3 regions of the Allobosea sp. ANAM02 genome follow, and region 2 is predicted to be linked to each of the others. Evidence: predicted binding sites of a transcription regulator. Region 2 holds the regulator's gene; each other region holds the start of a gene.
The links. Region 2 encodes LexA, which represses DNA repair genes until DNA is damaged. Its sites were predicted from a motif close to TGTTCNNNNTGTGTTCNG; they were not measured.
Positions count from the first base shown of each region.

Region 1: a site for LexA is predicted at 2,357-2,374, ahead of OCUBac02_RS09780 (ATP-dependent helicase). Genes of this name have one in related genera too.
Region 3: a site for LexA is predicted at 1,843-1,860, ahead of OCUBac02_RS07550 (ImuA family protein). Genes of this name have one in related genera too.

Region 1 covers NZ_AP022848.1:2,036,699-2,040,846, forward strand. Annotated here, with positions in the region: gene OCUBac02_RS09780 (ATP-dependent helicase) at 1-2,342, opposite strand, end outside; gene OCUBac02_RS09785 (acyl-CoA dehydrogenase family protein) at 2,571-4,148, shown strand, end outside.
Region 2 covers NZ_AP022848.1:2,782,503-2,786,650, forward strand. Annotated here, with positions in the region: gene OCUBac02_RS13425 (ComEC/Rec2 family competence protein) at 1-2,064, shown strand, start outside; gene lexA (transcriptional repressor LexA) at 2,058-2,771, opposite strand; gene OCUBac02_RS13435 (molybdopterin molybdotransferase MoeA) at 2,852-4,063, opposite strand; gene moaC (cyclic pyranopterin monophosphate synthase MoaC) at 4,121-4,148, opposite strand, start outside.
Region 3 covers NZ_AP022848.1:1,570,925-1,575,072, reverse strand. Annotated here, with positions in the region: gene OCUBac02_RS07555 (Y-family DNA polymerase) at 1-1,151, opposite strand, end outside; gene OCUBac02_RS07550 (ImuA family protein) at 1,066-1,818, opposite strand; gene OCUBac02_RS07545 (ATP-dependent helicase) at 1,984-4,065, opposite strand.

The sequences.
Region 1 (4,148 bases), 750 kb from region 2:
CGCCCTGCCTTGTCGAAGTCGACGGTCAGCTTGTTGCCGTCGACGCTCGCCACCGATCCCGGGCCGAACTTGACGTGGAAGACGCGGGCGCCTTCGCCATAGGCGGATTCGCCGGATGATTTCGCCGTCAGCTCGCCCTCGATCAGCAGCGGTCCCCGCTGGCGCGAGCCGCCACCGAAATTGCCTTGGCCGAAGCCGCGGCCGCTTTCCGAGAATCCGCTGCCGGACCCGCCATTTCTGGCCCGGTTTTCCTGCGCGCGCTGCCAGCCCGGCGTGTTGTAGGTCGAACCGAAGCTCTCCATCCGGTCGAAGCGCGAGGCGCCGTAGCCGCCCTGCGAATAGCTGGTCGGAGCCTGCTCGACCTCGACATGCTCCTCCGGCAATTCGTCGATGAAGCGTGAGGGCAGGCTGGTCTGCCAGAGGCCGTGAATGCGGCGGTTCGAGGCGAAATAGAGCTTCAGCTTCTTGCGGGCGCGGGTGAGGCCGACATGGGCGAGGCGGCGCTCCTCCTCCAGTCCCGCGCGGCCGCTCTCGTCGAGGGCGCGCTGGTTCGGAAACAGGCCTTCCTCCCAGCCGGGCAGGAAGACCGTATCGAATTCCAGCCCCTTGGCGGCGTGCAGCGTCATGATCGAGACGCGCGCCTCGGCCTCGCCATCGGCGACATCCATGACCAGCGAGACGTGCTCGAGGAAGGCCGGCAGGTCCGGGAATTCGTCGAGCGAGCGGACGAGTTCCTTGAGGTTTTCCAGCCGCCCGGCGGCATCGGCCGAGCGGTCCTTCTTCCACATCTCGGTATAGCCGGATTCCTCCAGCACCAGCTCGGCCAGCTCGCCCTGCGGCATGTGCTCGGCGCGTTTCGACCAGCGGCCGAAAGCGTCGACCAGTTCGCGCAGCGCGGTGCGGGCCTTGGGCTTCAACTCGTCGCTCTCGACCGCGGCGCGGGCCGATTGCATCAGCGAGAAGCCGGTGGCGCGGGCGTGGTTGTGCAGGAGCTGGACGGTCGCGTCGCCGAGCCCGCGCTTCGGCACGTTGACGATGCGCTCGAAGGCGAGATCGTCGGTGGCCGAGACCACGCAGCGCAGATAGGCGAGCGCATCGCGGATTTCGGCGCGCTCGTAAAAGCGCGGGCCGCCGATGACGCGATAAGGCACGCCGGCCTGGACGAAGCGCTCCTCGATCTCGCGCATCTGGGCGGAGATGCGCACGAGCACCGCGACCTCGGCGAGGTTGTGCTTGTTCGCCTGCATCGCCTCGATCTCGTCGGAGATCAGGCGGGCCTCCTCCTGGCTGTCCCAGGCGCCGGTGATGGTGACCTTCTCGCCGAGCGCGTCCTCGGTGCGCAAGGTCTTGCCGAGGCGGCCCTCGTTGCGGGCGATCAGCTTGGAGGCGGTGGCGAGGATATGGCCGGTCGAACGGTAGTTGCGCTCCAGCCGGATCACGGTCGCGCCGGGGAAATCGTGCTCGAAGCGCAGGATGTTGTCGACCTCGGCGCCGCGCCAGCCATAGATCGACTGATCGTCGTCGCCGACGCAGCAGATGTTGCGGCGGCCCTGGGCCAGCAGGCGCAGCCAGAGATACTGCGCCGTGTTGGTGTCCTGGTACTCGTCGACGAGGATGTAGCGGAAGCGGTCGTGATAGGTCTGGAGCACGTCCGGATAGTCGCGGAACAGCGTCAGGCAGTGCAGCAGGAGATCGCCGAAATCGACGGCGTTCAGCGCCGTCAGGCGCTCCTGATAGGCGGCGTAGAGCTTGCCGCCCTTGCCATTGGCGAAGACGGCGGCCTCGCCATGCGGCACGTCCTTGGGCGCCAGGCCGCGGTTCTTCCAGCTATCGATGAAGCCGGCCAGCATGCGGCCGGGCCAGCGCTTCTCGTCGATGCCCTCGGCCTGGATCACCTGCTTCATCAGGCGGATCTGGTCGTCGGTGTCGAGGATGGTGAAGTCGCTGCGCAGGTCGAGCAGTTCGGCATGACGGCGCAGCAGCTTGGCCGAGATCGAATGGAAGGTGCCGAGCCAGGGCATGCCCTCGGCGACCGGGCCGACGAGATGGGCGACGCGCTCCTTCATCTCGCGCGCCGCCTTGTTGGTGAAGGTGACGGCGAGGATTTGGGACGGGTAGGCACGGCTGGTCGAGATCAAGTGACCGATGCGGGTGGTGAGCACGCGGGTCTTGCCGGTGCCGGCGCCCGCCAGCACCAGAACCGGGCCTTCCGTCGCCTCGACCGCCTGGCGCTGCTCCGGGTTCAGCCCCGCGAGATAGCCGGCCGCCGGCTGCGCGGCTGCGCGCGCGGCGAGGCCGCCGGGGCGCGGCGGGGGAGCGGAAAAGGGGTCTGCGTCGGACAAGGGTGTGCGCTGCTCGTGCGTGATTCGTTCTGGTGGCAATATAGGGTGACAGGAGCCGAATTGCGCCCCCTTCTCGGAAAGCTTGATGGTGTCATCCCGGGCGGAGCGAAGCGCAGACCCGGGATCCATGCCTGAGCGCCGCCGATGCAGGTTCAGGCATGGATCCCGGATCGGCGCCGCTTCGCGGCTTGTCCGGGATGACGGCGCAGAAGGATCGGAGGATTGGCAATGGTGGATCATGCAACCCGGCCCGACTGGGAAATCATCAACCAGGTGCCGGTGCTGGCCGGCTACGACGCCTTCGCCGCCGATCCGGTGCTGCCGGGGATCGTCGCGGCCTTCGGCGCCGATTGGGCGCGCGAGCGGCTGCATGAGGCGGGGCGGACGGTGGGCTCGGCTGATGTGCAGGAGCTGGCCTGGCTCGCCAACCGCTACTCGCCCGAGCTGAAGGCCTTCGACCGCTTCGGCAACCGCATCGACGAGATCGCCTTTCACCCGGCCTGGCACGAGCTGATGGGGCTCGCGATCGGGCAGGAGACGCATGCGCTCGCCTGGAACCGGCCGGAGCCCGGGGCGCAGGTGGCGCGCGCTGCCCTGCAATATCTCTGGTACGGCGCTGAAAGCGGCATCTGCTGCCCGATCAGCATGACCTATGCCGCCGTGCCGGTGCTGAAGCAGGACGCCGCGCTGTGGGAGCAGTGGGGCAAGCTCATCACGTCCGATTGTTACGATCCGCAGCAGGGGCCGGCGCATCTCAAGACGGGCGCGACCGTCGGCACCGCGATGACCGAGACGCAAGGTGGCTCGGACCTGCGCCAGACCCAGACGACGGCCGAGGATAATCGCGACGGCACATGGTCGCTGCACGGGCGGAAATGGTTCTTCTCGGTGCCGCATTCCGACGTCTTCCTGACGCTGGCACGGACGGGCGAGGGCATTTCCTGCTTCGCCGTGCCGGGCTGGCTGCCGGATGGTTCGCGCAACGGCGTCGCGATCCAGCGCTTGAAGGACAAGATCGGCAATCGCTCGAATGCCTCCTCGGAAGTCGAATTCAGGGGAGCGATCGGCCATCTGATCGGTGAGCCGGGCCGCGGCATCCGCACGGGCCTGTCGATGAACCATAATTCGCGGCTCGATATCGCGGCGGCGTCATCCGGGTTGATGCGGATGGCGGTGTCGCTCGCGGCGCATCACGCCCAGCATCGTCGCGCCTTCCAGAAGGCGCTGATCGACCAGCCGATCATGCAGAACGTGCTGGCGGACCTAGCTATCGAGGCCGAGGCGGCGGCCTGGCTCGCCTTCCGGCTGTTCGCGGCGCTCGACCGGCAGGAGGCGTCGGAAAGCGAGCGCTCGCTGGCGCGGGTCGGGGCGCCGATCGCGAAATACTGGATCACGCGGCGGGCGCCGGCCGTCGTCACGGAGGCGCTGGAATGCCATGGCGGCAACGGCTTCATCGAGGAGAACCCGACGGCGCGGCTCTACAGGGAGGCGCCGCTCAACGCGATCTGGGAGGGCTCGGGCAACGTGATCTGCCTCGACGTGCTGCGCTCGCTGGCGCGCGAGGCAGTGGCGGTCGATGTGCTGCGGGCGGAGCTGATGGCGGCGGCGGGAGCTGACCGGCGCTACGATGCGGCGTTGAAGCGTCTGGAGGCGGAGTTGCCGGAGATGATGCGCAACGAGGGGCAGGCGCGGCGGTTGACGGAGCGGCTGGCGCTGATGCTGCAGGGTTCGCTGCTGCTGCGGAATGCGCCGGCTGCCGTGGCGCATGCGTTCATCGCGACCCGGCTGGATGGCGCATGGTCAGGG
Region 2 (4,148 bases):
CTGCTCTACTTTGCCGCCGATCGTGAGCCGGCATTATGGGCCCCGCTTCTGGGTCTGGCTGTGAGCAGTGCGGCGGCCTTCGCTCTGCGCTTTCGCCCCGTCGCGTCCATGGCCTGCCTCGCGGCGGCCGCTGCCTTCGCGGGCTTCGCCGCCGGGGTCTGGCGCACGGCCGATATCGCGGCACCGATGCTGGAGCGGCCGCGCATCGGCAAGCTCTCGGGCTTCGTCGAGAGCGTCGAAGTCCGCGACAAGGGCGCACGGCTCGTCGTGCTCGTCACCGATCTCGCCAATGTCCCCGCCGATTCCAGGCCGAAGCGCGTCCGCGTCAATATCCGGCAGGGCTCGGTGAATCCGGGAGACCATATCGTCGCGACCGCGCGTCTGCTGCCACCGCCCGGGCCAGCGCGGGCCGGCGGCTACGATTTCGGACGCGATGCCTTCTTCCGCGGGATCGGCGCCGTCGGCAGCGTCTCCGGCAAGATCGCATTGGCGCCGGCGCCCTTTCCGATGCCGATGCGTCTCGCCATCGACGTGACGATCGACCGCGCCCGCAATGCGCTGACCAGGCGCATCGCCGAGGTCGGAGGCGGGCAGGGCGGGGCGGTTGCCGCCGCGCTCGTCACCGGCAAGCGCGGCCTGATCACGGAAGCCACGAACAACGACCTGCGCGCCGCCGGCATCTACCACATCGTCTCGATCTCGGGCCTGCACATGGTGCTGGCGGCCGGGACCATCTTCTGGCTGGTCCGCGCGCTGCTGGCCTTGTCGCAGACGGTGGCGCTGCACTGGCCGGTCAAGAAGCTCGCGGCGGTCGCGGCCATGATCGGCGCAACCGCCTATTGCATCTTTTCCGGCAGCGATGTCGCGACCGAGCGCTCGCTGATCATGACGCTGGTCATGCTCGGGGCGATTCTGGTCGATCGTGCGGCGCTGAGCATGCGCAATCTCGCGCTCGCCGCCATGATCGTGCTGCTGCGCGAGCCGGAGGCGCTGCTGGGGCCGAGCTTCCAGATGTCCTTCGGCGCGGTCGCGGCGCTGATCGCCTTCGCCGAGCGCTGGGAAAGGAGAGATCGCAGCGAGCCGCCGCCCGCGTTGCCGTGGCCGCTCGGATCGATCTGGATGGCGGCGCTCGGCATCCTCGTCACCACCATGCTGGCGACCGCCGCGACCGCGCCTTTCGGCGCCTATCATTTCCAGACCTTCAATCCCTTCGGCCTGCTCGGCAACGCCATGGCGCTGCCCTTCGTCTCGCTTTTCGTGATGCCGGCGGCGGTATTCGGCGTGCTCGCCTATCCGTTCGGACTGGACTGGCCGGCCTGGGCCCTGATGGGGTTGGCTTCCGACGTGGTGCTCAAGGTCGCGCATTGGGTCGCGTCCATCGATCACTCCACCGTGACGGTCGCGGCCTTCGGCCCCGCGGTGCTGGCGTGCTTCGCGATGGCGTTACTGTGGCTTGCGCTCTGGACGACGGCCTGGCGATGGCTGGCGGCTGTGCCGCTGGTCTTCGGCGTCGCCATCGCCGGCAAGCCGGAACGGCCGGAAATCCTGATCGAGCGCGACGGCTCGGGTCTGGCCGTGCGCGGCGCCGACGGGCGCCTCGCCATCGCCGGAAAGCCCAGCCGCTTCGTTCTGCAGCAATGGCTCGCGGCCGATGGCGACAGCCGCTCACCCGACGATCCGACATTGCGCGCCGGCATCGCCTGCGATCGTCTGGCTTGCGTCGCGCAGACGGCCGACAAGCGCACGATTTCCTATACGCGCGAGCGCCTCGCCATCATCGAGGACTGCCTACGGGCCGATCTCGTCGTCACCGCGATCCCCTGGAGCGGGACCTGCAAGGCCAGGCTGATCGAGCGGATGGCGCTTACGCGCGACGGCGCAACCTCGCTCTATCGCAAGGCATCGGGGTGGAGCAGCCGAACCTCGGAGCCGAGCGATGCCGAGCGCCCATGGAGCCGCCGGCGCGAAGCTCGTCCGGCGGCGTCGGCCAACCAACCCACCGCCGCACGCTCGGCATCGTCGGCCGACAGCGACCCCGCCCCCGACACGGAACGCCTTCAGTAACGCCGCATCAGGTTGACGAGGCGGCCCTGGATCTTGACCCGGTCGGGCCCAAGCACGCGGGTCTCATAGGCGGGGTTCGCCGCCTCAAGCGCAATGGAGGAGCCGCGCTTGCGCAGGCGCTTCAGCGTCGCCTCTTCGTCGTCGATCAGGGCCACGACGATATCGCCGGTATTGGCGGTGTCCTGCCGGCGGATGACGACCGTGTCGCCGTCGAGGATGCCGGCCTCAACCATCGAATCGCCCCGCACTTCCAGCGCGTAATGCTCGCCGGAGCCGAGCATGTCCGGCGGCAGCGAGACCGTGTGGCTGCGGCTCTGGATCGCCGAGATCGGCGTGCCCGCCGCGATCCGGCCCATGACGGGGATGGCGATGGCATGCCGGCTGTCGTCCTCGACCGCCGCGGGCCGGGGCTTGGCGACGCTCGGCTGCGCGCCCAGGCCGCCCTGAACGACGGCCGGGTTGAAGCGCGGGCGCGGCTGCGGGGCGCCGAGCCCGTCCGGCATCTTGATGACCTCGAGCGCGCGCGCCCGGTTCGGCAGACGGCGGATGAAGCCGCGCTCCTCCAGCGCCATGATCAAGCGGTGGATGCCGGATTTCGAGCGCAGGTCGAGCGCGTCCTTCATCTCGTCGAAGGAGGGGGGTACGCCACTTTCGCGCAAGCGTTCCTGGATGAAGCGCAGGAGTTCGTGTTGCTTGCGTGTCAGCATGGTCGCCGCCAGCCCCTCAAAGCGCAGATTCGAAACAAAGCACGAACACCATACGCGTTCTGCTTGTGTTCCGCAAGTTGCTACCGCAAGGGCAGAATCCGGCAGGCATCGCCCTTCCTGGCCGGGGCGGCATGGGCCGGGCGGATCGTCAGGGCCTGCGCCCGCGCCAGCGTGCCGAGCGTCGAGGAATCCTGCCGGTCGAAGGGCGTCGCGAGCCAGCCTTCCGGCGTCAGCGCGAGCTCCGAGCGAAGGTAATCTTCCCGCTCGTCATTGCCGGGCATGTCGCGGCCGAGGATGGCGGGGATGCTGCGGTCGCGATCGGCATCGGCGATGCCGAGCAGCGCCTCGATCAGGGGCAGGACGAAGAGATGGCCGCAGACGATCGAGGAGACCGGGTTGCCCGGCAGGCCGACCACGACCATCCGGCCGAGCCGCCCGGTCATCATCGGCTTGCCCGGCCGCATAGCGATCTTCCAGAAGCCGAGCGCCATGCCGGCGCGCGTCAGCGCCTCCTGCACGAGATCATGCGCGCCGACGGAGGCACCGCCCAGCGTGATCAGCACATCGGCATCGGCCTCGCTCGCCCTTGCGATCTTGCTGGCCAGATCAGCATGGTCGTCGCGGGCGATGCCGAGATCGAGCACGGTGCCGCCGGCCTTCTCGACAAGCGCGGCCAGCGAGAACGAGTTCGAGGCGACAATCTGGTCGCGGCCGACCGGCTCGCCGGGCGACACCAGTTCGTCGCCGGTGGCGAGGATCGCGACACGCGGCTTGCGCCGGACGGGCAGGGTCGGATGCCCCATCGCGGCGGCAAGGCCGAGCGCCGCGCTGTCGAGCACGCGGCCGGCGGAGAGCAGGACGTCGCCTTCGTGGAAATCCAGCCCCGCGGCGCGCAGGAACTTGCCCTTGGCAGGCGGCACACGGACGCGGATGACCGGGCTTCCGACGCCGTCGGCATCTTCCTGCATCAGGATGGTGTCGGCGCCCTCAGGCATCGGCGCGCCCGTGAAGATGCGCACGGCTTCTCCCGGTCCGACGGCGCCCTCATAGGCCCGGCCGGCAGCGGATTCGCCGATCACCGAGAGCGACACGCCTTCCGCCATCTCGTCGCCGCGCACGGCATAGCCGTCCATGGCGGAATTGGCGAAGGGCGGCTGGGTCCTGAGCGCCTTGACCTCGCCGGCCAGCACCCGCCAGGCGCATTGCGCCAGCGGCAGGGCTTCCGCCTCGGCCGGTCCCGGAATGCTGTCGAGCAGCGCCTTGCGCGCGACGGGAACCGGGGTGAGCGCCATCAGAGCATGATGCCGAAAAGTGGGAACCGGTTTTCGGATGACATCATGCTCATTCCTTTAGCCAACTTTCGCCTCGTAATCGCCG
Region 3 (4,148 bases), 1.2 Mb from region 2:
CTGGCCACCGGGGCCATGCGATAGACAGCCCGCTCACCGACGCGATTGGCGAGGATGTCGACGAGGCCGGACACGTCCGCACTGGTCTCCTCTACCAGGGAGGTGGCCGCCTGCTTTCGTTCGAGGGGCTCAGCCAAGGTCGCTGCCAGAGTCATGATCTCGATGCCGAAGCCAGGCTCGATCGCCTCGATCTTCTCGCACAGCAGACGTGTCAGCCGCCTAGTCTCGCAGACGGGCCTGGCGAGCCCAACCCGAACCGTTTGAAGACCGCGATCGACGCGGTGGCAGACGAGATCGAGGCGCCGAGCGCCAAGACCCCGCGCCTCGAGGCGATCGCAAAGCTGCGCCACCAGCTTGCCGATGTAACGAGCGATCGTCTCCGGCGCACCGATCGGCTCGGCGAAGGCGCGGCGAACCTCGATGAGATCAGGCGGGCGGATGGCGATGATGGGCTCGGATATCTCACCTAGAGCTTGGGCCAATCGGCGGGCGATCTCCGGCCCGAAGCGGAGGGTCAGCGGCGAGCGCGGCTGGGCGATGATGTCGCCGGCGGTCTCGAAGCCGAGAACGCGCAGGTCAGCGGATATCTTCCCAGGCAGTCGCAGGCATTCCAGCGGCAGCGGAAGCAGCGGATCCGCTTCGTGTCCGACCGCAGTGACCACTGTCGATCGAGAGAGATATCGGGCAAGTGCATGGGCTGCCCCCCAGCTGTCGGCGATCGCGGCCCTGGCCTCGACGCCCGACATCGCCAGCCGACCGACGATGGCCTCTAGCATGTCGGCCTCGCCGCCATGGAGATGGTCGGCGCCGGTCGTGTCGATGACGATGCCGTCAGGCGGGTCCGGCGCAACGATGGGAGCGACGCGCTGGTGCAACCAGATCGCCAACCGCTCCAGCTCTCGGCCGTCGAGTGCGAGATCAGCCTCCTCGACCAGCAGGCCCGGCAAGAGCGCCTGCGCCTTGGTGGCGGGCATGCCCACGCGAAGCCCGGCGGCGAGCGCTGCCGCGTTCGCAGCCTGCACCAACCTCCGGTTTCCGTCGCGGACTATGAGGACGAGCGGTATCTCAGGCTGAGGCGCCGCGTCGCCAGCCATCCGCCGAAACCGATCGATCGACCAGTTCGGCAGGAAGACCGAGACGACCCGTGTCATCGCATGCCTCCAACTCGAAATCCGCGCTGTCCCCCGCCCGGGCCCTGATCAGTTCGACGAGCCAGCGCGGTCGCCCCACACCGGGCACCGGCAGCGCCGTCGAGGGAAGGACCGACACTCGCCATCGGGTCATCGCCGCGGTCGGCTGCCCGAAATCCGAGGCGTCGACCTCGCGTCGCCATCGTCGTAAAGCGATGCCGATCGCCCCCGTTCCTTCGGCGGCCAGCTGCAAACGTCGGGACGCCGTCATTGACAGACGAGCAACTTCGCCGACGACCGAGCCCAGCCCGCCGTGACGCAGGCCCTCTTCCATGCATGCCAGCACGGTCTTGTCATCTCCGGCCTCGACATAGATCACGCGGTCGGGGATTAGACCCGCTTGCGCGATCGCCGGCGCAAAAAGGTCGGCGCGCGTGAGGCACCAAAGCACCTTGCCACGGCTTCTCGAGGCCACCCCTGCGCTGAACAAGGCCGCGGCAGCTCCGTCGATCGCCCCGTTGCCGCCGCCGGCGATCTCATGGAGCGCTCCAAGGGCCAAGCCGCCTCCCGGCAAGCGGGAATCGACCACGCCTAGGCCGAACGGCAGGACGGTTCGACCGCGGGGTCCCCGCCCCTCGATCCGTTCGATTTGGTCGCGCAATGATCGAAGGGCGAGCTGTGGCCGCAATCGGATGATCCGTCGAGAAGGATTCGTTCTCTATTTGTTCGCTTAACTCAAGCGGGAGAGTCAAGCTGGATTTCATCGCGCCTCCCATGACCTCGGCCAATCTTTCGGCATCCGATCTGAGTGCAACTGACGGGAGCCGCGAAAGGCGGGCCTGCAAGTCAGGACCTAGCGCCACAAGCCGCGCATTTGTGCTCGGATGTCGATGCGGGGACCGCTCGCCGGAAGGGGGCGTTGCACGTCGGAGGCGTGGGGCCAAAAGCACCTTTCGAAACGCGAGAGCAAGTCGTTCGGGATGAAGCGCGTCCTGTTGGCATAGACATGCCGATCTCCCGTCGCGGCCTGTCCGTGGGTAAAGAAGCGCTGTGGGATGACGAGATGAAGATCGTCCTTCGCCCGCGTCAACGCGACGTAGAGCAACCGGCGCTCCTCCTCGATCTCTTCGGATGTGCCCACTCCCAGGTCGGAGGGGATGCAGCCGTCGACGACGTTCATCACGAAGACCGATTTCCACTCTTGCCCCTTCGCGGAATGGATCGTCGAGAGGATCAGGTAATCCTCGTCGAGCAACGGCACGCCCGCCTGGTCGCTGGTCGCGTCAGGCGGATCGAGCGTCAACTCCGTCAGGAAGCGCTCGCGTGAAGGGTAGCCTGCGGCGATCAGCTCTAGTTGGACCAGATCCGCCTGCCGGATCGAGGCATCCTCGTGGATGCGTTCGAGATGCGGCTCGTACCAGCGTCGCGCCCGCTCGATCTCGGCCGGCCAGCCAGCCCGGCCGGAACGCAGCTCGGACACCGCCGCGAGGAAGTTCGGCCAGTCATCGCCGGCACGCGGCGGTGCCGGAGCCTCTCCCAGCGCGGCGATGGCGTCGGAGGCTTGGGCCATATGATCCAGCACGCGCTGCGCCGATGTCGGCCCGACGCCCGGCAGCAGTTGCAGGAGCCGAAACCCGGCGACGCGGTCGCGCGGGTTCTCGACGAACCGCAGCAGCGCCAGCAGGTCCTTGACATGGGCGGCGTCGAGGAACTTGAGCCCGCCGAACTTGGCGAAGGGGATGTTGCGCCGGGTGAGTTCGATCTCGAGCGGGCCGGAATGATGCGAGGCGCGAAACAATACGGCCTGCTGCTTCAGCGTCGCGCCCTCCTCGCGGTTGGCCAGCACGCGCTCGGCGATGAAGCTGGCCTGGTCGGCTTCGTCGCGGACATGGACCAACTCGGGCCGGGCACCCGTCGCACGATCGGTCCAAAGGTTCTTGGTGAAACGCTCGCTGGCGAGATCGATGACGCCGTTCGCTGCGGCCAAGATCGCGCTGGTCGAGCGATAGTTCTGGTCGAGCGTGATGATCTCGGCGGCCGGCGAGAAGGCCTTCGGGAAATCGAGGATGTTTCGGACGGTCGCGGCGCGGAACGAGTAGATCGACTGGGCGTCGTCGCCGACCACGGTCAGGCCGGCGCCATCCGGCTTCAGCGCCAGGAGGATCGAGGATTGCAGCCGGTTGGTGTCCTGGTACTCGTCCACCATGACATGGTCGAAGCGCCCGCCGATCTCGGCGGCGAGATCGGGATCGGCCATGACCTGCGCCCAGTAGAGCAGCAGATCGTCGTAATCGAGCACGTTCTGGTTCTGCTTGGCCTCGACGTAAGTCCCGAAGAGCTGGCGCAATTCGTCCGCCCAGGCGACGCACCAAGGGAAGGCCCGGCCCAGCACGTCCTCGATCGCAGTCTCCGCATTGACGCAGCGCGAGTAGATCGCGAGGCAGGTGCCTTTCGCCGGAAAGCGCGCCTCGGTCTTCGAGAAACCGAGTTCGTGCCGGACCAAATTCATCAGGTCGGCGGCATCCTCCCGGTCATGGATCGTGAAAGCCGGGTCGAGCCCGATCTGCTCGGCGCAGTCGCGCAGCAGCCTGGCGCCGATGCCATGGAAGGTGCCGGCCCAGCTCAGCGCGTCCGAGAGCACGCCAGCGCCGTCGCCCAAAACCTTGCGCGTGATGCGCTCGACCCGGCTCTTCATTTCGGCAGCGGCGCGGCGCGAGAACGTCATCAGAAGGATGCGTCGCGGATCAGCTCCATTGACGATGAGGTGGGCGACGCGATGTGCCAACGTGTTGGTTTTGCCCGAGCCGGCTCCGGCGATGACCAGCAGCGGCGAGGCTGCGGTTGCGCCGACGCCATGCGTGACCGCGCGGCGCTGGGCCGCGTTCAGGCCATCGAGATAGGTCGCGGCAAGCGGAGGCGAATCGAAGGCGCGCATCGCCGGATTCGAACAGTTTCCGGTTTTGTTCGCAATCACCAATCGCGCGGCCGATCAGCTGGCGGGGCACCTTCAGGGGGCGG